DNA from 3 places in the uncultured Desulfovibrio sp. genome. Region 3 is predicted to be linked to each of the others. Evidence: predicted binding sites of a transcription regulator. Region 3 holds the regulator's gene; each other region holds the start of a gene.
What was found. Region 3 encodes sigma-54, which starts transcription at its own class of promoters, with help from an activator protein. Its sites were predicted from a motif close to CTGGCACGGNNNNTGCTT; they were not measured.

Region 1 (10,303 bases), on a different contig from region 3:
ACTTCACGGACCCGCTGGCCAATATGAAATTGTCGGCACAGGGCTATGCCGCGCTCAATGCGCTGCTGAATCCGCATATTGCGGTGCTGGAAGGCGGGTATTCCATCCGGGGGGCGCTGCCCTATGTGAACCTGGGCATCTGCCTGGCTCTGGCCGGGCTGCCTGCCGATGACATCCGCGAACCGCAGTGGACGCCGCAGAGCGAGCGGCAGAGCGCCCGCGTGACGGACTATATCGCCCGCCTGTGCGACGCCATCGTGGATATCTACCGGCATCCTCCTGCCGTACCTGACGAGGGCGGCGAAGAAAAGGATGCTCATGGCCGCTGGTGGCGTCGCAGCAAGCATATCTTCTATGATACGGACATGCTGCGCGAACAGCAGCGGGAAAGCTGGCGGCTCTGCCCCCACTGCACCGGTCTGGGCACATTTGAAACCAGCTCCGAGCGGGTGCCCCGTTCCTTCTGTCTGCTGTTGCCGCGCGGCGCCTGCGAGCACTGCCGCCGTGCGGCGGACAGTCTGGCCCGGGCTGCCCGGCAGGGCGGGCGCTATGCCCATGTGCTGCTGCTCGATCAGGATGCGGCTGCGGTGTAGGCAGCGCGATTCATGGCAGACGGCGCGGGCAGGCGTCCGGGCGCCTGTGCTCGTCGCTCCGTCCCCTTCCGCCCCCGGGCTGCTGCCGTGCGGCCGGAGCCGGAGGAAGGGCCGTGCGCCAGCTTCCGGATGCAGCCCTTTGCCCGCCCTGAACAGACGTGCCGGCAAGGGAGAGGGAAGCACGAGGAGGCGGGGGAGAACCGTCTGGTAACGCGCGTTTTCTCGCCCCGTTCGGCATGTCCGGCATGGTGTCGTGCAAAAACCTTCCTGCCGTAACATTGCCGACTTTACCTTATGGCCGCTTCAGGCTATGTGAACGGCTGCGGGCGGCGGATTGCGCATCCCGATTCTGGATCTGGCCCGTTGGGCCTCTACCGCAAAAGGAGTCAGCATGGCAGACATTCTGATCATCGGCGCCGGTGGCGTGGGCAGCGTTGTGGCCCACAAGGTGGCGCAGGCAGCCAGGGACGAGGGCGTTTTCGGCAACATTACCCTTGCCAGCCGTACCAAGTCGCGTTGTGACGACATTGCCCGGTCGGTGAAGACCCGTCTGGGCGTGGACATCGCCACGGCGAAGGTGGATGCGGACAACGTGCCCGAACTGTGCAGCCTCATTCGTGAGGTCAAGCCGGCAGTGGTCTGCAATATTGCCCTGCCGTATCAGGACCTGCACATCATGGATGCCTGCCTGGAATGCGGCGTGCACTACATGGATACGGCCAACTACGAGCCGCTGGACACGGCCAAGTTTGAATACAAGTGGCAGTGGGCCTATCAGGACCGTTTCCGCGAGGCAGGGCTGACGGCCCTGCTGGGGTCCGGCTTTGACCCCGGCGTGACCAATGTCTTTGCGGCCTGGGTCATGAAGCACAAGCTGGACGAAGTGCACGTGCTGGACATCATCGACTGCAATGCCGGCGATCACGGCCAGCCCTTTGCCACCAATTTCAACCCGGAAATCAATATCCGCGAAGTGACCGCCCGCGGTCGTTACTGGGAGCGCGGCGAATGGGTGGAAACCGACCCCCTGTCCTGGAGCATGACCTATGACTTCCCGGACAATATCGGGCCCAAGAAGTGCTTCCTCATGTATCATGAGGAGCTGGAATCGCTGGTGCAGAACCTCAAGGGCATCAAGCGCGCCCGTTTCTGGATGACCTTTTCCGAGAATTACCTGAACCACCTCAAGGTGCTGGGCAATGTGGGCATGACCCGCATCGATCCCGTGAACTACAACGGCGTGGACATTGTGCCCATCCAGTTCCTGAGCAAACTGCTGCCCGACCCGGCCTCCCTCGGTCCGCTGACCAGGGGCAAGACCTGCATCGGCGATGTCATGCGCGGCATCAAGGACGGCAAGGAAAAGACCGTCTACATCTACAATATCTGCGATCATGAGGAATGCTACCGGGAGGTGGGCTCGCAGGCCATTTCCTATACCACCGGCGTGCCCGCCATGATCGGCGCCAAGATGATCGCCACCGGCACGTGGCGCAAGCCCGGCGTCTGGAACATGGAACAGTTCGATCCCGATCCCTTCATGGCCGATCTCAATGTCTACGGCCTGCCCTGGCAGTGCGTGGACGTGGACTAGAGCGTTCTGCCGTTGAAAAAGGCAGAACGCGAGGGGCACAGCGCCGTCCGGCCAGAAGCGCGCGGAAAACCGCGTTTTTTCCGCGAAACGACAGGCCATATGGTGTGAAACGTGAAGCGTTCCACACGGCAAATGCTCCAGGGTCTGCCGCCAGTCTTGTCACCAGAGGGAGGGGCCTTGCGCCCCTCCCTTTTTCCGCCCCTTTTTCCGTCATTGTGAGCACAGCGCATGAACCATCTGCTTCCCCTGCTTGATCCGGCCCGCGTCCCTTCCCCCTGCTTTGTGCTGGATGAGGCCCGCCTGCTGGCCAATGCCGCCATTCTGAACAGCGTGCAGGAGCGCACGCATGCCCGCATTCTGCTGGCCCTCAAGGGCTATGCCGCCTGGGCCACCTTTCCGCTGCTGAGCCGGGATGCGTCCCGCGGCGGACACGGCCCGCTCTACGGCACCTGCGCCAGCTCCGTGGACGAGGCCCGCCTCGGCCGGGAGGAATTCGGCGGCGAGGTGCATGCCTTTGCCGCGGGCTGGTCCGATGCGGACATGGAGGAACTTCTGCCGCTGGCCGATCATATCGTCTTCAATTCCCTGGCCCAGTGGACGCATTTCCGGCCGCGCCTGCTGGCCTATGCCAGGGAAAGCGGCCGCCGCATCACCTGCGGCCTGCGCATCAATCCCGAACACTCGGAAGGGGCGGTGGCCATCTACAATCCCTGTTCCCCCGGCTCGCGCCTGGGCATCCGGCCGCGTCACATGCCCGCCAGCCTGCCGGAGGGCATCAGCGGCCTGCATTTTCATACCCTCTGCGAACAGGGCGCGGACGCGCTGGAGCGCACGCTGCAGGCCGTGGAACGGCATTTCGGGGCGCAGCTTGCCCAGTGCCGCTGGATCAACTTCGGCGGCGGGCATCACATTACCCGCGAAGACTATGATCTGGACCTGCTCTGCCGCTGCATCACGCACATGGAGCAGACCTACGGCGCGCAGATTTATCTGGAACCCGGCGAGGCCGTGGCCCTCAATGCGGGCTGGATGACCGCCACGGTGCTGGATGTGGTGGAGGCAGACATGCCCATTGCCATTCTGGACACTTCCGCGGCCTGCCATATGCCCGATGTGCTGGAAATGCCCTATCGGCCCCGGGTGCTTGTGGCGGAGGGCAACCGCCTTGTAGAGGCGGGCGAGGCCGGCGAAAAGGGCTGGACCTGCCGCCTGGGGGGCAAGTCCTGCCTGGCCGGGGATGTCATCGGCGAATACAGCTTTGCCGCGCCCCTTGCCGTGGGGCAGCGCCTCATCTTTTGCGACATGGCCATCTACAGCATGGTCAAGACGACGACCTTCAACGGCCTGCGCCTGCCCGGCATCGGCCTGCTTGATGCCGGCGGCGATTTCCGCCTGCTGCATGCCTTCGGCTATGAGGATTTCCGCAACCGTCTGTCCTAGGGCAGGATACCCGTGGAGCGCGTCGGCGCACCCTTGAGTACCAATAACCAGAGGCGCCTGCTTCCCTGAGAGGAAGCAGGCGCCTCTGGATTTACGCTGCGGGAGGGGCCGGCGGGGCGTGGCTCCCCGCCGTGCCGGTTACCTACAGAGCTTCGTTGCCACGTTCTCCGGTACGGATGCGGACCGCATCCTCGATGTCACTGATGAAGATCTTGCCGTCGCCCACCTGGCCGGTACGGGCCGTGCCCACCACGGCATTGAGCACCTTTTCCAGGGCTTCGTCATGGACCACCAGCTCAATCTTGACCTTGGGCAGGCAGTCCACCTGCACGGTGGTGCCCCGATACACTTCCGTATGCCCGTGCTGTCGCCCAAAACCCCTGATTTCCGAATAATTCAGGCCGTGGATGCCCAGATGGGAAAGTTCGTTCTTGACCTTTTCAAACATGCCGGGCCTGATGATGATTTCCAGCTTCTTCATGATATCTCCCTTGGTTACAGCGAGTAGCCCCGTTCGTTGTGTTCGGTCAGATCCAGGCCGGTGTATTCCGCATCGGGCGTTACGCGCAGGCCGACGGTTCTGTCAACGATGAAGAGCAGAATGCGACTGACCACATAAACAAAGACCCACGTTCCCACAACGGAGACAAACTGTACCCAAAGCTGGCGCGGATTGCCATAGAACAGGCCGTCCACATTGTTGATGGCCGCGCAGGCAAAGAGACCCGTAGCCAGGGCGCCCCAGGTGCCACCCACGCCGTGGATGCCCACCACGTCCAGCGCATCATCATAGCCGAAGCGACTCTTGAGCAGCACACCACCGTAACAGACGATACCACCAACAAAACCGATGATCATGGCAGGCAGCAGCCCCACAAAGCCCGCACCGGGGGTGATGGCCACCAGGCCGGCCAGCGCCCCGGAGATGGCGCCCAGGCTGGTGGGCTTGCCGGTACGCTTCCATTCCACCAGCATCCAGCCCAGGATGCCGCAGGCCGTGGCCAGGTGCGTGGTGAGCAGGGCATGTCCGGCCAGGGGGCCGGCAGCAAGGGCGCTGCCCGCGTTGAAGCCGAACCAGCCGAACCACAGCATGCCGCCACCCAGCAGGGTCATGGGCAGATTATGCGGCGTGAAGGACTGAGGACCAGTGGACAGCCGGGGACCAAGCGCCTGGGCGCAGGCCAGAGCCGCAGCCGCCGAAGCCATGTGCACTACCGCGCCGCCGGCAAAGTCCACGGCGCCCATCTTGGCCATCCAGCCGCCGCCCCAGACCCAGTGCGCCATGGGCGCATAGGCAAAGAACAACCACAGGGCCGAAAAGAGCAGCATGCCCGAAAAACGGATACGTTCGGCGTAGGCGCCGGAAATGAGCGCCACGGTCAGCACGGCAAACATGCACTGAAAGGCCATGAACACCGTGTGCGGCAGCTGGGGAGCCATGGGAGCGGCAACGCCCTCCACGCCATTGAGGAAGAGATAGGACAGGTCGCCAATGAGGCCCCCCACATCATTGCCAAAGGCCAGCGTATACCCGGCCAGCGCCCAGAGCACCGTAATCAGCCCCAGGCTGGCATAACTGTGCATGTGTGTGGACAGCACGTTCCGAGAGCGCACCAGACCACCGTAAAACAGGGCCAGCGCCGGCGTCATGAGCATAACCAGCCCGGCGCAGATGATGATGAAAGTCGTGTCCGCAGGGGTCATCCTGAACTCCTTTATGGTCATTGGCCGTCGTCGACCATCCTGCATGTATCCCCGGAAGCACTGTCTTCCGGCACGCACGGCGGCTGTCTGACCCGAAAAAAGATACCTGGAAGAGGATTTGGCGCCATATCTTCTTCCCCGCTGGCAGAGCCAGACGGTTACTGAGGCCTAAGCACAAAGCGTGCCAACATGACATGTTCAGGACAATTTTTTTATAACATACTAATTTTCAAGGAAATAAAAAATGGCAGACAGCACGGGGCCAGACGGGCTGTCAGACAGGAGGGGATGTTTTATGACAAAAATGTAGAAAAGAGACTTTTCAGTGTGTCTCATGCGGACAAAGAAGAAAGCCTCAAAAAAAAGAATCAGTAATGCTGAATGGTTATGGCTTTTGTCCGTAAATCTACATTTTTTGTTTTTCCTGTGCTGGCACGCAGGCGGCCCCTGTGGCCGGGAGAAGCTGTGGGCAGGATTTTGGGGAGGACTAAAATAAAAAAATGTGAAAAATGAGTATATTATAAAAAATATACATCGATGTATTTTTTTGGGGAAGGGAGACCATGCGCGGCAGGCAGTCGCCCGGCAAAGGCGGCGCCTTGTCCATGGCCGGGGCGGCCGCGGACGGCGGTGACGGTATCAGTTGGCGTCCTGTGACAGGTAGATAAGTTCTTCGGCCATGACCAGCAGCTCTTCAATGAGGCCGCCGCCCCGCATGGGATGGCCGAAAATGGCCTGGCGCTGATTGTCCAGGCCGCGCGGGTCCACCACATCGGGCGCCATGGGAGACAGGACATCGGCCAGCCGGCAGGACAGCAGGTAGCCTTCTGCCCCGTCGCGAAACAGGCCCGCCAGATCGGCCAGGCGCTGCCCGCAGCGCTGCCAGAGGTCCAGTGCGGCAGGAGAGGGGGCGATGTCGGCCAGGGTATGGAGGGCGGCGTACAGATTGTTGCAGGTGCCACCGGGCAGGCCGGACTTCCAGCCCCAGAGCCAGGGAGCGCGGCGGAAGAAGAGATGGTGTTCCACGCCCAGGTCCAGCACCTCGCGCACGGCCGTGAGGGCGCGGCGCAGCAGGGGCCGGGCATGGACGGGCCAGAGGTCGGCCGCCGGGGCATCGCCGGAAAGGTTCCAGGCGGGCACCAGTTCCCGCTGCGGCGCCAGGGCGGCCAGCTCGCGCAGCAGGTGGGCCAGCCAGCGGTTGGCATCCGGGCTGTCCGGGGTTTCCAGATGGGAATAGCTGAGCACATAGCGCCCCTGGCCGTACGTTCCCGCCACGATGACAGGCTGGCCGGCCAGATAATCCGACGAGAGGTTGACCCCGTACAGGGCCTGCCAGGCCTCGAACACATGATCGGGAATGCGGCGCACAGGCAGATCGGCCAGCCAGAAGTCGTCATCCGGAGCCTCGTAGCAGGCCAGCACGCTGACGCTGTCCTTTGCCTGCGGCGCAAAGCGCCCCGGCCACCAGACCGGCAGCGAGGGCAGTGCTCCCGCCCCCGGAGGGCCGGGAAGCTGCTGCCCGGCCACGCTGGCCGTGCAGTGCCGGCAGTCGTCGGCAGGGACATGGGCGCAGCCGCGCCAGTAGGGCGGGATCAGGGCGCAGGCCGCATCGCCCAGGGGGGGGCGCAGGGGATCGCCGGCCGGGATGGGCAGGGGACTTGCCTGTGGGCCGAAGCAGGCCCGTACCCGCACGCTGGCATGGCCGGAAATGAGATGCTGCTGCCGCTCGGGGTAGCTGCCCCGTGTCCACGGGCAGAGGTGCAGGCCGTCCTGTTCGCGCCTGTGGCTCAGCGCCAGGCCCACGCCGCCGCAGATGCCCAGATAGCGGCCCCCCTGGCGGATATAGGTGCGGATGGCTTCGCGTCCTTCCCTGCCCAGGGCCTGCGCCTTGAGCCGGGCATTGCCGCCGGGCGCCATGAGCAGGGGCGTCATACCCCCTGCCCCCGGCTTGCCTAAAAGGCCGCCATTGGCTATGTCTTGACCCTTGACGAGACGACAGGACAGGCCCAGGGCGCGCAAGGCGCGCCAGACCATGAGTCCCCAGATGTGGGAATCGTCCCAGAGGACGAGTATCGTGGAGTTTGAAGCCTGCATAACGAGACAGTATTGCCGCCTTTCATGGAGAAAGCAAGATGGCTGACACCCTCCCCAAGGGCTATGAGCCCCGTGACGTGGAAGAGCGCTGGCGCGCCCACTGGCAGGAGAACAAGACCTTTACGCCCGACCCCGATGCGCCGGGTGATCCCTACTGCATTGTCATTCCGCCGCCCAATGTGACCGGCGCGCTGCACATCGGCCATGCCCTGAATCAGACCCTCATTGACGTGCTGTGCCGCCACGCCCGCCAGAAGGGCAAGAATGTGCTCTGGATTCCGGGCACGGACCATGCGGGCATTGCCACGCAGAACGTGGTGGAACGCGCCCTGGCCAAAGAGGGCAAGACCCGGCAGGACCTGGGGCGCGAGGCCTTCATCGAGCGCGTGTGGCAATGGCGCGAGGACTACGGGCACCGCATCCTCAACCAGATTCGCGCCCTCGGCGCCTCCGTGGACTGGACGCGCCTGCGCTTCACCATGGACGAGGGCCTGTCGCAGGCCGTGCGCAAGGTTTTTGTGCAGCTCTATAACGAGGGCCTCATCTACAAGGGCGACTACATCATCAACTGGTGCTCGCGCTGTCATACGGCCCTGGCCGATGACGAGGTGGAACACGAGCCGCACAAGGGCAAGCTGTGGAAGGTGCGCTATCGCCTGGAAGACGGCAGCGGCGAGATCGTCATCGCCACCACCCGCCCGGAAACCATCCCCGGCGATACCGCCATCTGCGTGCACCCCGACGACGAACGCTATCAGCACCTGGTGGGCAAGACGGCCGTTGTGCCTGTGCTGGGCCGCCGCATCCCCATCATTGCCGACAGCTACGTGGACCGCGAATTCGGCACCGGCGCCCTCAAGGTCACGCCCTGCCACGATCACAACGACTGGGCACTGGGCAAGAAGCACCATCTGGAATTTGTGCAGGTCATTGACGAAAATGGCATCATGAAGGCCGAGGCCGGCCCCTATGCCGGCCTGACCAAGGATGCCTGCCGCGAAAAGATCGTGGCCGACATGGAGGCCGCCGGCGACCTGCTGGGCGTGGAAGAGCTGGACCATGCCGTGGGCCACTGCTACCGCTGCCACACGGTGGTGGAGCCGCACGTGTCCACGCAGTGGTTCGTGGCCACCACCAAGATGGCCCCGGCCGCCCGCGCCGCCGTGCCGTCGCTGACCCGCATTCTGCCCGAATCCTGGGCCAAGACCTATTATCACTGGCTGGACAATATCCGCGACTGGTGCATCAGCCGGCAGATCTGGTGGGGACATCGCATCCCGGCCTGGACCTGCGCCCACTGCGGCGAGCTGATTGTGGCCGAGCAGGACCCCACGGCCTGCCCCCGCTGCGGCGGCACAGAGCTGGCGCAGGAAGAGGACGTGCTGGATACCTGGTTCTCCTCCGCGCTCTGGCCCTTCTCCACCATGGGCTGGCCGGAAAAGACCAAGGACCTGGCCCGCTGGTATCCCACCAGCGTGCTGGTCACCGGCTTTGACATCATCTTTTTCTGGGTGGCCCGCATGATGATGATGGGCCAGCACTTCATGGGGCAGGTGCCCTTCCATGATGTCTATCTGCACGCCCTGGTGCGCGATGCCACGGGCCGCAAGATGTCCAAGTCCACGGGCAATGTCATTGACCCGCTGGAAATGATCGACAAGTACGGCTGCGATGCCCTGCGCTTTACCCTGACGGCCTTTGCGGCCATGGGGCGCGACATCCGCCTGTCCGAAGAGCGCATCGAGGGCTACCGCCACTTCATCAACAAGGTATGGAATGCGGCCCGCTTTGCCCTCATGAATCTGCCGGAAACGGCGCCTGCCCCGGTGGACCTTGCCGCGGTGGAGGGGCTGCATCACCAGTGGATTCTGCACCGTCTGGAACTGGTCAAGCAGGATATGGACGTGGCGCTGGAGGAATACCGCTTCAATGATGCGGCGCAGCTGGGCTACAAGTTCCTGTGGAACGAATTCTGCGACTGGTATCTGGAACTCATCAAGCCCGACATGCAGGATGCGGCGCAGAAGCCCGTGGCCCAGTACGTGCTCTGGACCGTGCTGCGCGAACTGCTGCTCCTGCTGCATCCCATCATTCCCTTTGTGACGGCCGAAATCTGGAACGCCCTGCCTGTTCCCGCCGGGGAAGCAGCCACGGATATTGCGCGGGAACCCTATCCCGCGTCCCGGCCCGCCTGCGTGCGCCCCGCCGATGCAGCCCGCATGGAGCTTATCCAGGGCGTCATCGTGGCCGTGCGCACCATCAAGGCCGAGCTGAACATCAGCCCGGCCCACAAGGTGAGCCTGCTGCTGCATCCCGCCGATGCCGCCCAGGCTGCCCTGCTGGAGCAGAGCCGCGCCATGATGAGCACGCTGGCCCGCCTGGAAAGCCTGACCATCGGCACGGACCTTGCCGCGCCCAAGGCGTCGGCCTCGTCCGTGGTGGAAGGCTGCCAGGTTATCGTGCCCCTCAAGGGCGCCGTGGACCTCAATGGCGAGCTGGCCCGTCTGGACAAGGAGCTGACCAAGTTGGAAAAGGACGTGGCCGGCGTGCAGGCCAAGCTGCATAACGAAAGCTTTGTGAGCCGCGCCCCGGCCGAGGTGGTGGCCCGCGAGCGCCAGCGCGCCGAAACCCTGCTGGACAATCGGGCCAAGCTGGTGGCGCTGCGCGAGCGCTTCCGCCAGGCCCTGGAGGAGGATGCCGATGCCTAGGCCCGTACAGCGTCTTCTGGCCGTCTGCTGCCTGTTCTGCCTGTGCCTTGCCGGGATGACGGCCACGGCGGAAGCGGCGCCCGTGGATACGGCGCGCATCATGCGCGAGGTTCTCGCCGTTCTGGACGGAGAAACGGCCGGCCGAGTGCTGCACGATATCGGCCAGCTGC
Region 2 (10,303 bases), on a different contig from region 3:
ATATATGTGCTTTTGGAACGAGAGTCCAGTAAAAAAATTTTTTCCCGCAGAGCGCGCCATACAAAAGGGCGGCCCGCAGGGGACCGCCCGTAACGTGGCAGCAGCAGAGGCGCGCTATTTTACCGGCGCGGCGTACAGGCTGCGGGTATGCCGCAGACGCAGTTCCTCCACGATGAGCTGTTCGTATTCCGGCGCCAGGGGAACGTTTGTGCGCAGCTGCTGATGGAGCATGAGGGCCAGCTGCTGCGTTTCTTCCCACACTTCCAGTAGTTCGTCGTCTTCCAGCATCTTGACCTTGCTGGCAAAGGGCATGTCGTCATCAAAGGGAATGCAGGAAGCCATACTAGTCCTTTGCTCCCAGGAAGGCACGCACCTGCGGCAGGGCAAAAAGGCGTTCGGCCATGAAGGCGCAGCCTTCGGGGGCGGCGTGGGTGCCGTCACGCAGGCTGTTCATGTACACGTCCGAGGTGCGCAGCTCTGTATAGATATCTGCCCAGGCCAGGCCCTTTTGAGCGCACATGGCACCATAGGCGGCATTGAGGGCCTCGATGCGGGTACGGACTTCGGCATTGGCCACCGGGGGCACGCTGATGAGCAGCACCGGCGCCAGGGCCGCGGCCTCGTCCAGCATGTCCGCCATGGCGGCGCACACTTCGGAAACGGCTTTGCCGTCAGCGGGCACCATGTCCACCACGCCGGCGCAGAAGGCCACGTGCGGGACGATGCCGGGCAGCTGCCGGGCATCCCATTCCTGTTTCCAGCGCGCCTTCACGTCAAACACCGTATGCCGGCGCACGCCCAGATTGTAGAACGTGGCCGGCGGCAGGGCATAGAAGCCCGCCCGGCTGCCCATGAGGGCCAGGCGGCCCACCCAGCCGCCCTGCATGCTGTCGTCATTGACGGCCAGCGTCAGCGAGTCACCGTAAAAGAACCATGTTTCCGTCATGGTGCGCGACATGGCATTCCTCCCGGGAATGTGCATGGCCCTGACAGGCAGGGCCGTTGACGGGGCCGGCCCGGTCAGGGCCTGTCCCCAGGAAAGTGCCCGCAGCGCAGGAGGCCGCGGGCGGGGGTCTTCATGAGCAGACGCAGCTGCGGTCCGTCATGGCAACGTCGTGCCCGGCAGACCGGGACGCCCGTGCAGGGCGGCCGCAGCCCAGGACATGGCCCCTTCACCGCACGTGTACGGCCGCCTGCGGCACAGGATCAGGGTCTGGCCGGGACCGCACCGGGCGCGAGAAAATGCTGTTCCGTCTTGAGCAGATGCAGGGCTGGGCGCAAAACATCCGCCTGCCCCAGGGGCGCAAGCAGCTCCAGACAGAACAGGAGGGGCGAGAGATACATGCTAGACCAGTCCAGCAGGAAAGTCACGGTCTGGTCTGCCCGGGTCCATTCCCGCAGCAGGGGACGGATATCGGCCGTGCGCGGGCCTTTCTTGGTGTCACGGGTAAAGACATGCGTCGTTTCCGCCGCAAAGGCGGCAAAGGCCCGTTCCAGAGCAGCGCCGTCCTGTCCGTCCACCCGCAGCTGAAAGCGCTCGGCCACGGACTGTTCCGTGCGGTGCTGCTTGTCCACGGGTTCCAGATACAGGATATCCATGCCGCTGGGCATGACAGGGGCAAGGCGCCTGGTCACTTCGGCGGCATCCAGTGCTTCGCGCAGGCTCAGGGCAAACCATTCGGCCCGGCTTTCCACGCCCACGGGCAGGGCACGGCCAAAACTCATGAGCGGCAGGGGGTGAAAGCCCTGGGAAAAGCTCATGGGCAGCCGGGCGCGGCGCAGGGCGCGTTCCAGCATGGCCTGCATTTCCAGCTGGCTGAGATAGGCGCTGCCGCCCAGCTTGCTGTGCCAGATGCGGTACTGCACGGCCTTGACGGCCAGTTCCGGCGCAATCTGCGGCGGTTTTTTGTGCAGCTCCTGACAGACAATGCGTCCTTCCGCATCCCGGTGCGGCTCGTGGGCGCTCTGGTCCCGCTGCGGAAACACAAGGCGGTTGCGGTGCAGGGGGCCGTCATCCGTCGGGGCGCTGCAATGGGGCAGGCGCGAGGCAAAGGCCTTGGTATCGCAGGCGCCGCAGGCCCGGCAGGCGCCGTAGCGGCAGTCTTCCGTCACCTTGGCGGCCTGGGCACGCTGCCATTCCCGCAGCAGAAACTCGCGGGAAATGCCCGCTTCCAGATGATCCCAGGGCAGGGGCGCATCAATTTCCCGTGCGGCAATGCAGGCATTGGCATCGATGCCGCATTCCTCCAGGGCTTCCAGCCACGGCTCAAGCCGGAATTCCTCCACCCAGCTGGTAAAGAGGGCATCCTTGCGGTAGGCCCGTTCCACCACATCGGCCATTTCGCGTCCGGCGCGGGACAGCACGCCCTCCAGATGGCTCATGGCCGGCTCATGCCAGCGCAGCTTGAGGAATTTCTGCCCCTTGAAGGCATTGCGCACCAGGCGCACGCGGCGTTCGATTTCGTCCATGCTGATCTGCTCCACCCACTGAAAGGGGGTGAAGGGCTTGGGCACAAAGGGAGACAGGGCGGCCGTGACCTGCAAGCGGGGATTGCCGCGCCCGGCCGCGTCCCGCACCTTGCGGCAGAGGTCGGCAATGGCCAGCAGGTCTGCATCGTCTTCCGTGGGCAGACCGATCATGAAATAGAGCTTGACCTGGCGCCAGCCGTATTCCAGCAGCTTCTGCACATGCAGCAGTATCTGTTCCTCGGTGATTCCCTTGTTGATGACATCGCGCAGGCGCTGGCTGCCGGCTTCCGGGGCCAGGGTACAGCCCGTGCGACGGATGTCCGCCATGCGGCGCATGATGTCGTCATCAATGGAACCGACGCGCAGCGAGGGCAGGGAAAGACTGACCTGCTCGTGCACGCAGCGGTCCAGGACCCTGTTGGACAGGGTCTTCAGAGCGGAAAAGTCGCCGGTGGACAGGGAAAGAAAGGAAATTTCGTCAAAGCCCGTCTGGTCCAGACAGTCTTGCAGCAGGCGGGTGATGGTGTCCAGGGAGCGTTCCCGCACAGGGCGGTAGACCATGCCCGCATGACAGAAACGGCAGCCCCGGGTACATCCGCGCGCAATTTCCAGCGACAGCCGGTTGTGCACGGCCCCCACGGGCACCACCTGCGCGGTGGGATAGGGCGCCGTATTGAGATCCGCCACGATGCGCCGGGCAGGGCGCGTATAGTCGGCAAAACGCGGGGCCAGGCTGCCGTCCGCCTGCGGGATGAAGAAGGACGGCACGTAAATGCCCGGAATGTGGCGGGCTTCTTCAAGATAGCGGCTGCGGCCCCAGCCGTGCTCCTTGGCCTTTTCCAGCAGCTCCAGGACATCCACCAGGGTTTCTTCGCCGTCGCCCAGCACAAAGAAATCCAGGAAGGGGGCAAGGGGTTCTGCGCTGAGCAGGGCGCCACCTCCCGCAAAGACCAGGGGGCAGGCCGCAAGGTCATCCGGCCTGTCTGCTGTGCGCAGGGGAATGTCCGCCAGATCAAGCATGTAAAGAATATTGGTGTAGCACAGCTCGTTGGTGACGGAAAAGGAAACGCAGTCAGCCTGCTTCAGGGGCAGCCCGGATTCCAGGGTGCAGAGGGGCGCCCCATGGCGGCGCAGCAGCATGCCGGACTCCCTGTCCGGCGCCATGACGCGCTCGGCCCACCACTGCGGGCGGGCATTGACAATGCCGTAGAGAATCTTCTGGCCGAGGTAGGACATGCCCACATCGTAGGTATCAGGAAAGGCCAGCGCCACGCGCAGGCGGACATCCCGGGGAGACTTGCGGCAGGCGCCCTCCTCGATGCCCACATAGCGGCTGGGGCGCGGCAGCAGGGGAAGCAGATTTTGCATGCGATATCCGTGGGGAGAAAAAAAGGGCGGCCGCCAAGCCGCCCGGAAAAACAGCGCTCGTCCAGAGACGGGCAGAAAGCGGACGCCCCCCGGCGGGGCATCCGCGCCGGCAACAGGGCCGGCGGCGGAAGACTACGGGGTCACCAGACCACCGGAGGTGGGCATGCCGTCGGGGCCGCCGAAGCGCAGCTTGCCCAGACCGCCGGCCACGGTGAGATTGGTGGTGGCCTCGATGTACTTGTCCTGCATTTCCTTGGGCGTATCCTTGTAGCGATACAGGAAGTGCTTGCCTTCGATGACGCCTTCGAAATTGGATTCAAAGGGGTAGCCGTAGGGCAGAATCATCATCTGCATGCCCTGCTGGGTGGGCAGGGTCTGGATGATGGCCGCATCGGTAAGGCAGTCCTTTTCAGCATCATATTTGCCAATGACCAGTTCGCCGGTCACCAGTTTCATCAGTCGGATTTCGTAGGCCATAAGCTCTCCTCGGAATACAGCGGCATGGGCAGCAGGCTTCCGCCGCTTTTTTATGTTACGCTGATAGGCACAGAAGCGCCATGTGTCAAGCCGTTTCTTCTGTGGTGGCAGGCCGCTTGCCAGCCGTCGGTCCTTGGCGTACCGTGCATGCATGAAACAGAGCACCCCCGATTTGCCGGACAGTGCGGCGCTGCGGCGCCTGGAAGACGCCCTGGGCTACCATTTTCGCAATGTGCAGCTGCTGCATCTGGCCCTGACGCACAGCTCCTGGGCCAATGAGCGCGGCGCCGGCCAGCGGCATAACGAACGCCTGGAATTTCTGGGCGATGCCGTGCTGGAACTGGCCGTTTCCAAGGAACTTTTCGAACGTTTCCACGATCTGCGCGAGGGGGAACTGACGCGCCTGCGCTCCCAGCTGGTGAGTACCACCAGCCTGGCGGAGCGCGCCCGCGAGCTGGGCATCCGCGAGCTGCTTCTGCTCGGACGGGGCGAGGAGCAGCAGGGAGGCCGCCAGCGGGATACCGTGCTCAGTGACGCCTTTGAGGCCGTGCTGGCCGCCGTCTACGAGGATGGCGGCTTTGCGGCGGCCCAGCAGTGCGTGGGGCGCATCTTTGCCGGCCTCTGGCCCTGCGGGCAGCATGCCCCTGCCCACAAGGACTACAAGACCCGCCTGCAGGAAGTGACCCAGCAGCGCTACCGCCAGCGGCCCGTCTATCGTCTGGTGAACAGCCGGGGACCCGAGCATGCCAAGGTTTTTGACGTGGCCGTGATGCTTCCTGACGGTCGGGAAATTGCGGCCAGCGGCACCAGCTGCAAGAAAGCCGAGCAGGAGGCGGCCCGTCTGGCCCTGCTGGCCTGCGAGGTGCCGGACGAAACCGCGTCGCAGTAATGCCTGACGGCCGGGCTGGTTCCGGGCGCGGCTGCCCGTGATGCCGGCGGTGCGGTGCGTCAGGCCGGTGCCGAAGGTTCAGCGCTGCTGGCTGAAAAGCTCGTCGGAGTCCAGCAGGATGGTCACCGGCCCCCAGTTGCAGAGTGAAACGCGCATGTCGGCGCCGAACTGTCCGCAGCCCAGCCTGCCGGGAAAAATGCGGCGCACTTCTGCGACAAAGCTGTCAAACAGGGATGCCGCATGGGCTGGTGCGGCGGCTCCCGTGAAATCGGGGCGGCGTCCCCGCCGGCAGCCGGCATAGAGGGTAAACTGCGGGACCAGCAGAATGCTGCCGCCGGCGTCCTGCACGGAGCAGTGCATCTTGTCGGCATAGTCGCCCTCGCCGGGAAAGATGCGCAGTTCCACCAGCTTGCGGGCCATGCCGGCAAAGGCCGGCGACTGCTGAAAGCGGGGGCCGTCTCCCTGGCCAAAACCCACCAGCACCAGCAGACCGGTGCCCACATGGGCAATGTTGTGGCCGTCCACGCTGACAGAGGCCTCGAGCACGCGCTGGAGCAGCAGGCGCATGTCAGGCCCTGTTCCCTTCGGCATGGTGGCCGGCTTTGCCCTTGCGCTCATGGCGGGCCGCCATTCCGGCTTCTTCCCCGTCGCGCAGCTCGCGGCGCAAAATCTTGCCAATGGCGGATTTGGGCAGTTCCTCGCGGAATTCCACAAGACGCGGCACCTTGTAGTTGGCCAGCTTGCTGCGGCACCAGCTGATGATGTCGCCCTTGTCCGGAGAGGTGCCGGGCTGGGGCACCACGAAGCATTTGAGCACTTCGCCGCGCAGCGGATCCTTGAGGCCCACGCAGACCGTTTCATGCACCTGGGGATGCTCGAGGATGATTTCCTCCACCTCACGCGGATACACATTGTAGCCGCCCACCAGCACCAGGTCCTTCTTGCGATCCACAATGTAGAAAAAGCCGTCTTCATCCATGGTGGCCATGTCGCCCGTATGCAGCCAGCCGTCTTTGAGGGCGGCCGCCGTATCTTCCGGGCGGTTCCAGTAGCCGTGCATAACCTGCGGGCCGCGGATGAGCAGTTCGCCCACTTCATGGGGGGGGAGCGGTTCCATGCTGTCATCGGCCACGATCATGGCATCCGTGCCGGGCATGGGCATGCCGATGGAGCCGTCCTTCTGGCGCTCATAGTCCAGCGGATTGAGGTGGGTGATGGGGGAGGCTTCCGTCAGGCCGTAGCCCTCCAGCAGGGAGGCGCCGGTCAGCTCGTGGAACTGGCGGCGCAGCTCGTGCGGCAGGGGGGCGGACCCCGAAATGCAGAGCAGGATGCTCTTGAGATCGAATTGCGCAAGGTTCTTCTGCTGGAGCAGCGAGGCATAGACCGAGGGCGCTCCGGGGAAGATGGTGGGTTTGTATTTGTCGATGAGGTGCAGCACATCCTGCGGCACATAGCGCGGCAGGGGCAGGGTGGTGGCGGCCAGCATGGCGGGCAGGGTCAGGCCCAGGCAGAGGCCGTAGACGTGAAAGAAAGGCAGCAGCCCCACAATGCTGTGCTTCATGTGCCGGAGGTCGCGGATGACTTCCCGTACCTGCAGGGCATTGGCGCCAAGATTGCCGTGGGTCAGGGGAACGCCCTTGGGCAGGCCCGTGGTGCCGCCGGTATACTGGAGCAGGGCGGTGGTATCCTGGGGATTGTCAAGGGTGCAGGAATAGGGCTGCCCGCCGCGGCGGAAATGGCGCCAGCTGATGACATGGTCATCATAGGGAATGCGGGGGGCATGGCGGTTGCGCAGCTCCTTGAGGCGGTAGAGCACATTAAGCGGAAAGGAAAGGGCATCGGCAATGCCGGTAACAATGAAATTCTGCACTGGCAGGCGGTCGCGCAGGGCACTGATGCGCGTCCAGAGCAGGTCCAGAAGCACCATGTGCCGCGGGCCGGCATCGTTGAGAATGGTCACCACTTCCGATTCCATATAGAGCGGATTGAGCATGACCGCCACGCCGCCGGCCTTGAGAATGGCCCAGAAGATAAGCATGGTCTGCGGCAGATTGGGCAGCATGACGGCCACCCGGTCGCCCGGCTGTACGCCCATCTGGCGCAGGCGGCCGGCCATTTTTTCCGCCTGGGTCTTGAGCTGGCGGTAGGTCAGAAGGGTGTTCTGAAAGCGCAGGGCAGGTCTGTCGGGAAAGCGCCGTGCCGCATCATCCAGAAAGGAAAACAGGGGACGCCCGTAGGGTTCCATGCGGGTTGCCACAGACGCATCATAGTGGGCCAGCCACGGCCGGGGAGCTTCGAGCATGCGCGCCTCACTACACATCGGAATTTCGGGGAAACGTGGCCAGTGCGCTGACCACGGCATAGGCCTTGATACCTTCTTCGCGCCCGGTGAAGCCCAGGCGCTCTTCGGTGGTGGCCTTCACATTGACCGCCGACGGGGACAGGCCCAGCAGGCGGGCAACATGGGTGCGTATTTCTTCCTTGTACGGGGCAAGGCGCGGCCGCTGCGCCACAATGGTCATGTCGGCATGGCAGAGCCGCAGACCGGCGGCGCGGCAGCGCTCCAGCACCCTGTCCAGCAAAAGGGCAGAGGAAACATTATCCAGCGCCGGATCGGCATCGGGGAAATGCTGGCCGATATCCCCCAGGCAGGCGCAGCCCAGCAGGGCATCCATGAGCGCATGCAGCAGCACGTCCCCGTCGGAGTGGGCCAGCACATGGGGCGCGTGGGGAATGGGCACGCCTCCCAGCTTCATGGGACGCGCGCCGGGGGCATCTGCGTCACTGGCGTAGCGGTGCACATCATAGCCCATGCCGGTGCGCGGTTCGGGCATATCCTGGGGCTGACGCAGCAGGGCCAGGTCTTCCGGTGTGGTAATCTTCATATTGGTCTTTTCTCCGGGCACGATGCGCACGGCATGCCCCAGCTGCTCCATGAGCATGGCATCGTCGGTGACAGGCAGGGCCTCCGGGCTGTCTGGGCGGCACAGGCGCCGGGCATGGGCTGCCTCCAGCGCCGGGCGAAGGAAGCCCTGCGGCGTCTGCACGGCCACAAGGCGGTGGCGGGGCAGGGTTTCGCATACCACATCCTTGTCCACCAGCTTGATGGTATCCGTGACCGGCAGGCCGGGCACAACGGCCGTGGCGCCTTCCTTCAGGGCCTGACAGACGGCATGCACCAGACGGGCGCTCAGAAAGGGGCGGGCCGCATCATGCACCAGAACGTGCTGCACCTGGGGCGGCACGGCCCGCAGACCGTTGAGGACGGAGTCGTGCCGTTCCGCGCCGCCGGCAACGGCCAGCCAGGGCAGGCCCAGTTCGCTGTGGGCATCCAGCCGGCGCAGTTCGTGCTGGCGTGCTTCCAGTTCCCCCGCCGGAAAGACAAAAACCAGTCCCTCCACAGCGGCGCTGCGGCTGAAGGTGAGCGCGCTGTGCCAGTACAGGGGCGCACCCTGCCAGAGCAGGAACTGTTTGGCCGTGCCGCCGGTGGCCTGCCCCATGCGGCGGCTGCTGCCGGCGGCCAGCACAAGCGCCCAGGGACGCCGGGCATCCGCCGGCGTGCGGAAGGCGGGGGCAGCCTGCTCCGGCTGCGCTGCCGGGGAGGACATGGCGGAGGAGGACGGTGCGCCGGCGTCGGAGGGACTGTCGCCGGACACAGAGAGCGGATTGCAGATCATGACGTGCCAGGGTTGCAATAAAAATACGCGGGAGCCGGCCTATAAGCCGGGTTCTGTCATGCGGCATGCCGCATGAGGCCACCATTCCTCTAGGAGTGCGGTTGCCCGCACCCTCAAGCAACCTACCCGGAAGGATGGGCCGGGCCAGCCTCCTTCCCTATTTGGTCTTGCTCCAGACGGGGTATGCCGAGCATGCCGTGTCACCACGGCATCTGGTAGGCTCTTACCCTACCGTTTCACCCTTACCACCAGCGTGGCGGTTTGCTTTCTGTGGCGCTGTCCGAAGGTCACCCTTCCTGGACGTTATCCAGCGTCCTGCCCTGTGGAGCCCGGACTTTCCTCCCCGGACATGTGTCCGCGGCGGTGGCCCGTCCGGCTCCCGCGTAGGAACCGGCGCCGAAAACGGCAGCCGGTTCGCAATGTTCGGAAAAGCCTGCGGCATGCGGCAGGGCGGCTCCTGCCGGCTTCCTGCCGCCGCTGCCCGGAGGCAAACTAGTCCACCAGGGTAGCGGGCTTTTGGGGGGCGGGCTGTTCCTCGGGAAAATCGAAATGCTCGTTCCAGAAGATGAGCCGCTGGCAGTTGGGGCAGCTCAGAATCTGCTGGCCGCGCTGCAATTCGATGAAGGCCTGCGGCGGAATGGCAATGTGGCAGCCGGAGCAGATGCCGTCCTTCACCGCCACGATGACCGGATGTTCCAGACGCTTGCGGATGAATTCATAGCGCACGAACACCGGATGCGGAATGGCATTGCTGGCCTCTTCGCGCTTGTGTTCCAGCTCTTCAAGGCGGGAGCGGGAAAGGGCCAGCTTTTCTTCCAGGCTGTCGCGGCGCACCTGCAACTCGGCCTCCAGGGCCGTGTGGGTGGTGTCGATTTCGGCCAGGCGTTCATTCTGCAGCTGCATTTCTTCCATGAGGGCCATCTTTTCCTCTTCGCGGGAACGATTGACCTTTTCCATATTGTCCATTTCGCGGACCATGGCATGGTATTCGCGGCTTTCGCTGACCTGCATGAACTTGTTCTTGCTTTTCTTGATGCGGGCGGCGTCATTGTCGATTTCAAAATCCAGACGCTTCTGCTGTTCCTGCAGATGGGTCAGCTTTTCCACCACGCGGTTGCGCTGGGCGCAGCTGGCATCATAGCGCTGCTGCAGGTCTTCCAGCTCACGCGGGGCGCGCTCCAGCTCCTGCCGCACGGCAAAGATGGCGTCATCCACTTTCTGCAGCTCCACAAGCTGACGGATCTGGTCAAGATAGACAGCCGTATTCATTGGTATCCTCCCAGGGGGAAAGGCGATCTTAAAAAGGGTTGGCGGCGCCGCCCAGGGGCCGCAGGGGCGAGACGGACGGCACAAAGAAGACGGTGAGGCCGGGCAGGCGCTGCTGCAGAAGCTGGCTCATGCGGCGCATCATTTCCTCTTCGAG
Region 3 (10,303 bases):
GCCTCCTTTGCCGAAATCATCAACGGACGCACGGAAAATATCGGGGCGCGACGCCTCTATACCATCATGGAAAAGATTCTGGCGGAAATTTCCTTTGATGCGCCGGACATGCCCGGTGCGCAGATCATGGTCAACCGCGACTATGTTGTCCAGCATCTGGAAGATGTGCGCGATGACGAGGACCTGAGCCAGTATATCCTGTAACCCCAGCGGGCTGCATGCCGGAAGGATGCAGCCCGTTCCCGTCTGGAGACGCAGCAATGAACGCAACCCGTACGGAGCACGACTTTCTCGGCGAAATGGAAATCCCGGCCCACATCTACTACGGCATCCAGACCTGCCGTGCGCTGGAAAACTTCCGTATTTCCGGCATTCCCATTTCCACGCTGACCAAATTCATTCAGGGCATGGCCTGCGTCAAGAAGGCGGCGGCCCTGGCCAATGGCGAACTTGGCGTCCTGTCGCAGGACAAGTGCAGGGCCATCTGCCAGGCCTGCGACGAAATTGTGGCCGGCAAATTTGACGACCAGTTTCCGCTGGATGTCTTCCAGGGCGGGGCAGGGACCTCATGCAATATGAACGCCAATGAAGTCATTGCCAACCGCGCCCTGGAAATCATGGGGCACCAGAAGGGCGAGTATCAGTACTGTCACCCCAACAATGATGTGAACTGCTCCCAGTCCACCAACGACGCCTACCCCACGGCCATACGCATTGCCCTCTACGCCAAGCTGACCCAGCTCATCGGCGATATGGACTATCTGCGGGAAGCCCTGGAAGAAAAGGGCAGGGAGTTTGCCCATATCATCAAAATGGGCCGGACGCAGTTGCAGGATGCCGTGCCCATGACTCTGGGCATGGAATTTGCCGCCTATGCCCATACCCTGAGCGAAGACATGATGCGCGTGGGCGAAGCCCGCAATCTTATTGCCGAAATCAATATGGGCGCCACGGCCATCGGCACGGGCATCAACAGCCCGGCCGGCTATGCCGAACTGGTCACCCGCAAGCTGCGCGAAGTTTCCGGCGTACCCGTGGAAATGGCGGACAATATGGTGGAGGCCACTTCCGATACCGGCGCCTATGTGCAGCTTTCGGGCGTGCTCAAGCGCTGTGCCACCAAAATCTCCAAAATGTGCAATGACCTGCGCCTGCTCTCGTCCGGTCCGCGCTGCGGCCTCAACGAAATCAATCTGCCGCCACGCCAGCCCGGTTCCTCCATCATGCCCGGCAAGGTGAATCCCGTCATGCCTGAAGTCATGAACCAGATATGCTTTGACATCATCGGCAAGGATGTCACCATCACCATGGCTGCCGAGGCGGGACAGCTGGAACTCAATGTCATGGAGCCGGTCATTGCCTATTCCCTCTTCTCGGGCATGAAGCGCCTGGGCGCCGGTTGCCGCAGCCTGGTGGACTACTGCATACGCGGCATCACGGCCAATGAAGCCCGCTGCCGGGATCTGGTCTATCATTCCATCGGCATTGTGACCGCCCTCAATCCCTATCTGGGCTATGAAACCTCGGCCTCCATTGCCAAGGAAGCCCTGCAATCCGGCCGTTCGCTTTTTGATGTGGTCCTGGAACGAAACCTGCTCAGCCGCGAACAGCTCGAAAATCTGCTGGCACCGGAACACATGCTGCGCCCCGGCAGCCCGCTGCCCGCCGGTACGTCCTCGCCGGCAGCCCCCAAGGGCTAAGCCCGGCAGCAGGCCCCGGCTACGGCATGACGCGCCTGTCCCGCAGACGCCCGGAAGCACTCCCGGGCGGGCATAGGCGGAGGGCAAAAAAAACTTGCAGAGTTTGTCAATTTAACATATTGAAATGCTGTTTGTTTTTGGAATCCTTACGGGGATCCCGCAAATCAGCCAGTGCCATATACAAGCCGACGCCGGCTTGACAGGAATTGCTGGAAGCAGAGCGATGTTATCCCGGGGGGGAAGATGCGTTGCTCTGCTTCCGGCTTTTTCGTGCCGGCAGGGCAGGGAATGACGCCCGGCAGGGCAGTGTGCCCTTTTCCCCAGGCCCGTTTTTTGCTATACGTGGTCGAGAAGGGCCAATGCGCCCCGGCCTGGCCTGACAGACCAGGGCCGGCGCAGCCCCTTCCGGCCGTCCCTTGCCGCCATACGCCAAACCCCTTGCCGGCTTCCGGCAACGAGAGATGAATATGACAAACATCATTGCCTTTACGAAAATGCGGAGCTTCGGCAACGCCTTTATCTGCGTCAACGGTTTCCAGGAGCATGTGCATGACGGCAGCGAATTTGCCCGCCGCATCTGCAATCCCTACTGCGGCATTGGTGCCGACGGGGTAGCGCTGGTCATGCCCTCCAACAAGGCGGACGTGCGCATGTGCCTCTACAATGCCGATGGCAGCGAAACCGACCGCTACGGCAATGCCCTGCGCGCCGTAGGCTCCTATGTTTTTGAAAAGGACATCTGCCGCCGCGAGGTCATCCGGGTGGAAACGTCCGCGGGCATCAAGGTGGTGCGCATCCTGCTCGAAGGCGGCGATGTGTCGGCCATCATGGTGGACAGGGAAGTACCCGTGCTGTCGGCGGCCCAGATTCCCGTTGTGCTTCCCCGCGGGGTGGAAGGCAGCCGTCTCATCGACTATCCCCTGAGTGTCGGGGGCATCACCTACAGCCTGACCGCTGTGGGCATCGACGGGGTGGCACACGGCATTATCCTGACCCCTGATCTGGCACAGACCGACTGCCCGGCCATTGCCGCGCGCATCGGTGAACTGGGCCTCTTCCCCCGGGGCGTGGTCCTGGAATTTGTGGAAGTGCTCTCGTCCTCCCGTGTGCGGCTCTGCGCATGGAAGCAGGGCGATTCCATCCGCGTACGCGACGGAGGCGCCTGCGTCAGTGCCGTGGCCTGCATCCTCTGCCAGCGCACGGATCGCAGTGTGGAAATGGAGCTGCAGGGCGGCAGCTCGCTGCATGTGGACTGGAACAAGGCCGATGACCACCTGTATCTGACGGCCCCGGCCTGCCGCAGCACGGACGGCACATTCGCCTTTTATTGACCAGCGGGGCAGCCTCATTGGCTGCCCGCTTCTGTAGGAAAATCCGCTTCTGCCCAAGCCGGAAGCGGATTTTCCTGCGTCAGGCCGTCCTGGCGGCAGGGGGAGGCTGCCGCAAAAGCCCGCAGCTGCCCCGGTACCCGCGCCGGGCGGCAGGCGCACCGGGTCCCCGTTTTTTGCGGCAGCATGCTGTCTGGAAGGGCGCGCTCGAGGAAAACGACACGGATTTCCTTTTGTGTCAGACCATCTTTTCCGCATGCTTGCAAGTTTTCTGTGCTTGTGGCATGGTATTTGTGAAGGATGGCAGGCTAAAAATTTAAAAGGTTTCTCGATAGTTATGGCTATAGAACTGCAACAACAGCTCAAGACGCTGCAACAACTGGTCATGACGCCCCAGTTGCAGCAGGCCATCCGTCTTCTGCAACTTTCCCGGGTGGAACTGCTGGAGACGGTGCAGCAGGAGCTGCTGGAAAATCCTTTTCTGGAAGAACGGGACAATCATCTGGCCACGGAAACGCAGGAACCGCCGGACGACCGCAAGCCACATGACGACGATGTGGCCTATGATACGGATCTTTCCCGGAATGCCGACTGGGAAGACTACCTTGGGGAATTTTCCAGTAGCCCACGCCTTGTTCAGCCCCGGGATTACGAAACGCCGGAGGAGATGACTCCCCTGGAAGCCCGTTATTCCGTCAAGCCATCCCTTGAAAGCCACCTCATGTGGCAGCTGCGTCTGTCCACCCTTGACGAGCGCCAGAAGGAAATCGGCGAAGAAATCATCGGCAATCTTTCCTCTTCCGGCTATCTCCAGGCCAGTCTTGAGGAAATTGCCAGCCAATGCCATGTGGAACCGGCCGAGGTGCAGACCGTTCTGGAGCGCATACAGCTTTTTGACCCCGTGGGCGTGGCCGCCAGGGATGCGCGGGAATGCCTGCTCATCCAGATACGCAATCTCAATTACGACCGGGACCCCATCCTGCGGGAACTCATCGAATGCCACCTTGAAGACCTGGAAGCCAAGCGCTACAAGCCCCTGCTGCGCAAGTTCAAGCTGAGCAAGGAGGAGCTGGGCGAATACCTGGACATCATCCAGAGCCTGGACCCCATGCCCGGCGCCAGCTTCGGCGGTGGCGAGCCGACCTATGTAAGCCCGGATGTTTTCGTGTACAAGGCAGGCGATGATTTCGTCATTGTGCTCAATGATGACGGCCTGCCGCAGCTGCAACTTTCGGATATGGGGCAGTGGGCGCTGGACTGTGAAAACAGCGCCCAGAAGGACTACTGCAACGAAAAAAAGCGCGGGGCCATCTGGCTCATCAACAGCCTGTACCAGCGCCAGCGGACCCTCTACAAGGTCATGGAAAGCATTGTCCGTCATCAGCGCCCGTTCTTTGAAAAGGGGGTAACACACCTGGCTCCGCTGATCCTCAAGGATATTGCCGACGATATCGGCGTGCACGAATCCACGGTCAGCCGCATCACCACCAACAAATATGTGGCCACCCCCCACGGTATCTTTGAGTTAAAGTTTTTCTTTAACAGTGCGCTGGAACTGGATGACGGCAGCCAGGTCGGTTCGGAAAGCGTCAAGGCGCTGCTCAAGAAATTCATTGCCGAAGAGGACCCCCACGCCCCCCTCAGCGATGAACGCCTGGGGGAAATGTTAAAGGAACACTTTAAGGTTAACATTGCGCGCCGCACTGTTGCCAAGTACAGAACGGCTCTGGATATTCCCTCCTCCTCCAAGCGAAGGGAACATTTCTAACCCCAGTGAACACTCGGGAGGCTCCATGAACATTTCTTTTGCTTTCAAGAATTTCGATGCGTCCGACCATCTCAAGAAGTATGCCCGCCGCCGCATGGAAAAGCTGGGGCGCTTCTTTGGCAAGGCTGCCGGCCTGGAAGTGGATGTGGTGCTTACCGTCGACAAGTTCCGTCATCGCTGCGAAGTGACCGTTACGGGCGAAGGGCTGCACATCAACGCCTCGGAGCAGACCTCTGACATGTATGCCGCCATTGACCTGGTCACGGACAAGATCGAGGCGCAGATCAAGAAGCAGGTCTCGCGTGTCAAGGAACAGCGCCGCCAGGCCCGCAATGTGGATGTGGACGTTTTCACCTATAACCTGGAAAGTGAAGAAGAGCAGCCCGACGTGGTGGGCACGGACCGCTTCGCCGCCAAGCCGCTGCACCTGGATGAAGCCATCATGCAGCTGGAAAATGTGGGCGGGGACTTCCTGGTCTTCATCAGCGCCGAAAGCAGCCGCGTCAACGTGGTCTACCGGCGCAAGACCAGCGGCTTTGCGCTCATCGACCCGGTTCTCTAACCTCCAGGGCCCCCGCAAGGGGGCCTTTTTTCCCAGCCATGACCGCAGCATCTCCTTCCCGCCCTCACAGCCTTGCCGCCGGCCTGCCTTCCCAGGTCTGCATTGTGACCGGCCTTTCCGGCGCAGGCAAAAGCACGGCTCTGAAAGTATTTGAAGACCTTGGCTATTTTACGGTGGACGGCCTGCCGGCCAGCCTGGCCCCCGATATGGCGGGCATGATGTCCCGCCCCTCCATGAGCCGCTACCGCGGCATGGCTCTGGGGATGGACATCCGCCAGAGCAACTTTGTGGAAGAAACCAATCTGGCTCTGACCAGCATGGCCGAGGCCGGCGTGCGGCCCATGCTGCTCTTTCTGGAAGCCACCCCCCAGGAACTCATGCGCCGCTATGCCACCACCCGGCGTCCCCATCCGCTGGAGCGCGAAGGGCTAGGCCTGGAAGAGGCCCTGCGCACGGAAAGGGAGCGACTGCTGCCGCTGCGGGAAACGGCGGACCTGGTGGTGGACACCACGCGCTTTTCCATCCATGACCTCAGGCGGGCCATTCAAAAACGCTGGCGGTCCCGGGAAAAGCTGCGGGCCATACGAGTCAATGTGCTGTCTTTCGGCTACAAATACGGGGTGCCCCGCGAATCGGACATGGTCTTTGACATGCGATTCCTGCCCAATCCCTATTTTGATCCGCAGCTGCGCCCCCTGAGCGGGCTGGACAAGGCCGTGTCGGACTATGTGCTGAACTCGCCGGGTGCCCGCGAATTCCTGCAGAAACTGCAGGACCTGCTATTCTACATGCTGCCGCTCATGGAAGCAGAAGGGCGCTACCGGGTGGCCATTGCCATTGGCTGTACCGGCGGACGGCACCGCTCTGTGGCTGTGGCCGAAGAACTGACCCAGGCCCTGCGCCAGGCGGACTATGCCACCTCCGTGGAGCACCGTCATCTTGAATTCGGCTAGAAAAGCTGGCACTATTTTCTTATCCTTTTTCCCTGGATAACGTGCGAGGTCATCATGACAGAAGATCAGAGCAGGCCGGTTCACGTCGGCATCATTGTCGTGGCACATGCGGATTATGGCTCTGCCATGCTGCGGACCGCGGAATTCATCCTCGGCACGCTCAGTGACTGTACCTCCATCAGCGTGGATGTTGCCCAGGAAGTGCCCGAAACCGTGCGCCGCCTGGATGATGCCGCCCAGCGCCTGGACAAGGGAGCTGGCGTCATCATTCTTACGGACATGTTCGGCGGAACCCCCACCAATCTGGCCCTGTCCCTGCTGGGCAGCCATAATGTGGAAGTGGTCACCGGCGTCAATCTGCCCATGCTGCTCAAGGTGTTCAGCTGCCGCGAAAAGCCCCTGGCCGAGCTTGCCGAACTGGCAGGCGACGCAGGCACCCGCGGCATCGTGGTGGCCGGCAAGATGCTGCGCAGCAAGACCCGTGAAAAGCCGGAAAAGCCTGGAGCCTGACATGGCGTGGTTTCGCGTTGACAACAGGCTTGTGCACGGGCAGGTCATCGAGGGCTGGCTGCCCTATGTTGCCGCCCGCCACCTTGTGGTAGCCAACGATGCCATGGCGGAGGACCTGCTGCGTCAGCAGATAACCCTGCTGGCTGTGCCGGAAACGGTGGAAACCCATTTCGTCACCGTGCAGGACCTGCCCCGGGTGCTGGGACTGTGCGGGGACAGTGCCCTGGTTCTCTTTGAAGACTGCCATGATGCCCGCTGTGCCAGTGATGCCGGCGTCAACATGAAAACACTCAATATCGGCAACCTGCACTACGCCCCCGGCAAAAAGCAGCTCTTGCCGCACGTTGCTGTTTCCGAACAGGACAGTGAAGACCTGCGTGCCATCCAGAAACGCGAGGTGCAGCTGGATTTTCGCTGTGTTCCTTCCGAAAAAATCCGAGATGCCGTTGAACAGCTTTTATGAGACAGCCCTGACCGGGCTTCCCTACGCTTTTTTTTTGTCCTGCTGGGAACCTTTCGCGCCACGCTGGTAAGCCGCCTGCTCGACAGACCCCTGTGCGTTGCCCTGATTGTTGGCCTGCTGACGGATGACTGGCTGCTGGCCCTGCCCCTGGGCATAACCCTGGAGCTGCTGTGGCTGGATGTTGTCCCGCTGGGTACTGTCGTGCCGCCACAGGGCACCCTGAGCTATCTGCTGCTCTTTCCCCTGGCGCGCCTGTACGGCTGGTCAGCGCCCGGGCCGCTGCTGCTGCCCATTCTGCTGGCAGTTCTGGCCGCCTATGGCGCGGCCCTGCTGGAGCGGAGCGAGCGCGTCTTTCTCAATGGCCTCATGCCGCCGGTGGAGCAGTACTGCCTGACCGGCAAGGGGCTTTCCCCGGGCAGTGCGCTGCTGCTGGGGGCGCTTCTGCGGGCCATCCTGCAACTGGCCCTGTACATGGTGTCCTTCGTGGCGCTGGCCGTTGTCTTTGAAGGGCTGGATTCGCACCGGCGCGGCCCGCTTCTGCTCGTCATCACCTGGCCCATGATGTATGCCACGGCCATGCTGGGCGGCGTACTCTCCCTGCGCGTGCGCCGGGCCTATGCGGTTCTGCTGACTGCGCTCTTCCTTGGCGCTGTGGCCTTCCTTATGAAGCACTACCTGTAAGGCGACACTGCGCGCTACCGTGGTACGGCCCGGCAAGGCGTTTTTTACAGAGCACCGTGGCGCATGCGCAGGACCGGGCAAAGCCCGGCCTCCCCGCAGCGCCGCCCGGATCAGCCAGCACAACGGCACAAAACCGCTTTCATGGAGAAGCCCCATGCAGGAGCGTACCTTCCAGCCCGGCGATATTGTCCAGCACTTCAAGCGGCATACCCTGAAAAATCCTGGCACAACCTATCTCTATCAAATCGTTGGCATTGCCGAACATACCGAAACCGGAGAAAACCTGGTCATTTACCGGGCGCTCTACGGCGAAGGCCGCCTCTTTGCCCGCCCGCGGGGCATGTTCTTTTCCCTAGTGGACAAGGTCAAGTATCCTGACGCCCGCCAAACCTACCGTTTCGAGCTGTTCCGCAAAGCCGGAGTGCCAATACTCGCTGATGTGAACAAGGCAACCAACCAGTCCTGAGGAACAGGACAGCGAATGGCCGGTGGTGCCATGGCAGGCGCTTTCCGCAGAAACCCTCCGGCGCATAAAACGCCACAAACGCACACCAGCCAGTCCTCCCGAACGGCTCTGTCGCGCCCCCAGGTACGCCCCCCCGGCTCAGGCTGCACCACATTTCCGCCGTAAGCGGACAGCAACAAATCCCGCCCCCCCAGCGCTGAGCAGACAGCGGCCTGATACCTGTGCCGCATCCACCACTAATGCCGTACCGACAGAGCAGAGGCAGCACAGGGGAGGGCCGCCGTGCCGCGCTGCCCTGCGGCGTCCCCCTGACTGTCGTTGCAGCTACCGCCCATCGCCATCGTCTGACCTTTGCGCAATGACGCGGGAATGCCTGTCCCCCCCGACGCAGCCGGCAGCACTATACGACGGGGACCAGCGGCAAGTCCCTCACCAGGCACGCGTGCCTGTGTTCGCAGCACTGTGGCAGACAGCAAGGACAGACCACATGACACCTGACACGCCCTTCATGGCGGCGAGCCGTCCTCCCCGCCGGACGGCTTGGCACCTCTCCCCCTGCGGCAGGCCATCCACACTTTCAAGCCTGAATCCGACAGAAGTCCTTACAGCCGACGCGACGCCGGTGACGGCCTGCTGCCGCTTGTGCTCATGCACCGCGAATATCCAGATGCAACGAGGCCATAGCGGACATGCCGTATGCCGGATTCCTGCCGGCGTCCACTGTCCCGCGCCGGTAATCCGGCGATCAGCACCGTTGCTGTAACGATTGCTGGCTGTGGGCGTCCGCCGGCCGCAATATGAAGATCGTTTTCAGCGCACATCGACCGCAAATCGACCGCACCAAGGCATTCTCGGGCAGTATTCCGGACCGCAGCCGCGTTCGCCGCATGGTTTTCCGTGGTCAGTCCCCGTATGCGGCACCGGGCCAGCCTCGTCAGTGCTTCAGACTTCTTGTGACAAAAGTAACTTGACATGCAAAAATATTTAGATAACAATTCTTATTATCAATAATTGGCGACATGCCCTGCGGGACAGGCCCGGTCAGCGCATGAGCGCCACGTCACGGAGGATTGTCATGAAATTTGTTTCCCTCTTGTCCACGCTGTGCGTGCTGTGTCTGTGTGCGGCTCCGACCATGGCAGGGGAGAGCACGACGCCCCCCGCCCCCAATGGTCTTGCCATCCCGGAAGGATTTGAAAACTGGGCCGTGATCTCCATTTCGCACCGCCTGGATCGGGAAAGCATGCGCGTTATTCTTGGCAATGACATTGCCGTCCAGGCGGCCCGCAGCGGCCAGACCTCCCCCTGGCCTGACGGCGCCATCCTTGCCAAGGTCGCCTGGTCAGAAACCACTGAAGAAGACTGGCCTGCCGCTGTGGTCCCCCACAAGCTCCTCAACGCCGAATTCATGTTCAAGGACAGCAAGAAATTCGCTGCCAACGGAACCGGCTGGGGCTGGGCGCGCTGGGTCGGCACGGACCGCACGCCCTATGGCAAGGACGCCTCCTTTGAAAAAGAATGCATCGACTGCCATGCGGCAGTCCGCCAGCACGACTGGGCCTTCACCCGTCCCGCAACATTCCGCTAAGGGCAGAAGCCGTCCGTTTCATGCGCCATAAAAAAGGAACCCACCGGCAAAGCCGGTGGGACTTTTGTATGGCAGAAAACCTCCGTGACCACTGGGATCACACCTGTAGGCCCGGCAGGCATTACCCATCCTGCCGAATTTTTCATTGAAGAAGACTTAGCAAACTCCAGCCAGCACCATGCCGGTGAGGTAGTCGGCCCCTTCGGGCATGTCGTACCCCCGGCGGGTAGCCTTGCCCACACGGTAGCCGCGCCATTCGGCAATGCCCTCGGTCACGGCCTCAT

Region 1: Q0J57_RS08840 (ammonium transporter) is a predicted target of sigma-54. The motif match lies at 5,502-5,519, and genes of this name have one in related genera.
Region 2: ispD (2-C-methyl-D-erythritol 4-phosphate cytidylyltransferase) is a predicted target of sigma-54. The motif match lies at 9,011-9,028, and genes of this name have one in related genera.

Annotation. Positions count from the first base shown of each region.
Region 1 covers NZ_CALUWO010000008.1:54,943-65,245, reverse strand. The annotation lists gene Q0J57_RS08860 (histone deacetylase) at 1-593, shown strand, start outside; gene Q0J57_RS08855 (saccharopine dehydrogenase family protein) at 985-2,187, shown strand; gene nspC (carboxynorspermidine decarboxylase) at 2,416-3,627, shown strand; gene Q0J57_RS08845 (P-II family nitrogen regulator) at 3,770-4,108, opposite strand; gene Q0J57_RS08840 (ammonium transporter) at 4,123-5,331, opposite strand; gene Q0J57_RS08835 (BPL-N domain-containing protein) at 5,971-7,263, opposite strand; gene Q0J57_RS08830 (valine--tRNA ligase) at 7,464-10,133, shown strand; gene Q0J57_RS08825 (hypothetical protein) at 10,126-10,303, shown strand, end outside.
Region 2 covers NZ_CALUWO010000003.1:25,633-35,935, forward strand. The annotation lists gene Q0J57_RS04465 (hypothetical protein) at 115-342, opposite strand; gene Q0J57_RS04470 (GDSL-type esterase/lipase family protein) at 344-958, opposite strand; gene Q0J57_RS04475 (TIGR03960 family B12-binding radical SAM protein) at 1,207-3,837, opposite strand; gene Q0J57_RS04480 (hypothetical protein) at 3,970-4,314, opposite strand; gene rnc (ribonuclease III) at 4,466-5,203, shown strand; gene dtd (D-aminoacyl-tRNA deacylase) at 5,282-5,770, opposite strand; gene Q0J57_RS04495 (long-chain fatty acid--CoA ligase) at 5,772-7,505, opposite strand; gene ispD (2-C-methyl-D-erythritol 4-phosphate cytidylyltransferase) at 7,516-8,880, opposite strand; RNA gene rnpB (RNase P RNA component class A) at 8,907-9,260, opposite strand; gene Q0J57_RS04510 (C4-type zinc ribbon domain-containing protein) at 9,373-10,149, opposite strand; gene Q0J57_RS04515 (Nif3-like dinuclear metal center hexameric protein) at 10,178-10,303, opposite strand, start outside.
Region 3 covers NZ_CALUWO010000006.1:1,213-11,515, reverse strand. The annotation lists gene hslU (ATP-dependent protease ATPase subunit HslU) at 1-204, shown strand, start outside; gene aspA (aspartate ammonia-lyase) at 261-1,700, shown strand; gene dapF (diaminopimelate epimerase) at 2,168-3,031, shown strand; gene rpoN (RNA polymerase factor sigma-54) at 3,366-4,796, shown strand; gene raiA (ribosome-associated translation inhibitor RaiA) at 4,822-5,358, shown strand; gene rapZ (RNase adapter RapZ) at 5,397-6,311, shown strand; gene Q0J57_RS07360 (PTS sugar transporter subunit IIA) at 6,366-6,821, shown strand; gene Q0J57_RS07355 (PTS sugar transporter subunit IIB) at 6,823-7,284, shown strand; gene Q0J57_RS07350 (hypothetical protein) at 7,486-7,965, shown strand; gene Q0J57_RS07345 (DUF1653 domain-containing protein) at 8,120-8,431, shown strand; gene Q0J57_RS07340 (cytochrome P460 family protein) at 9,507-10,019, shown strand; gene Q0J57_RS07335 (hypothetical protein) at 10,176-10,303, opposite strand, start outside.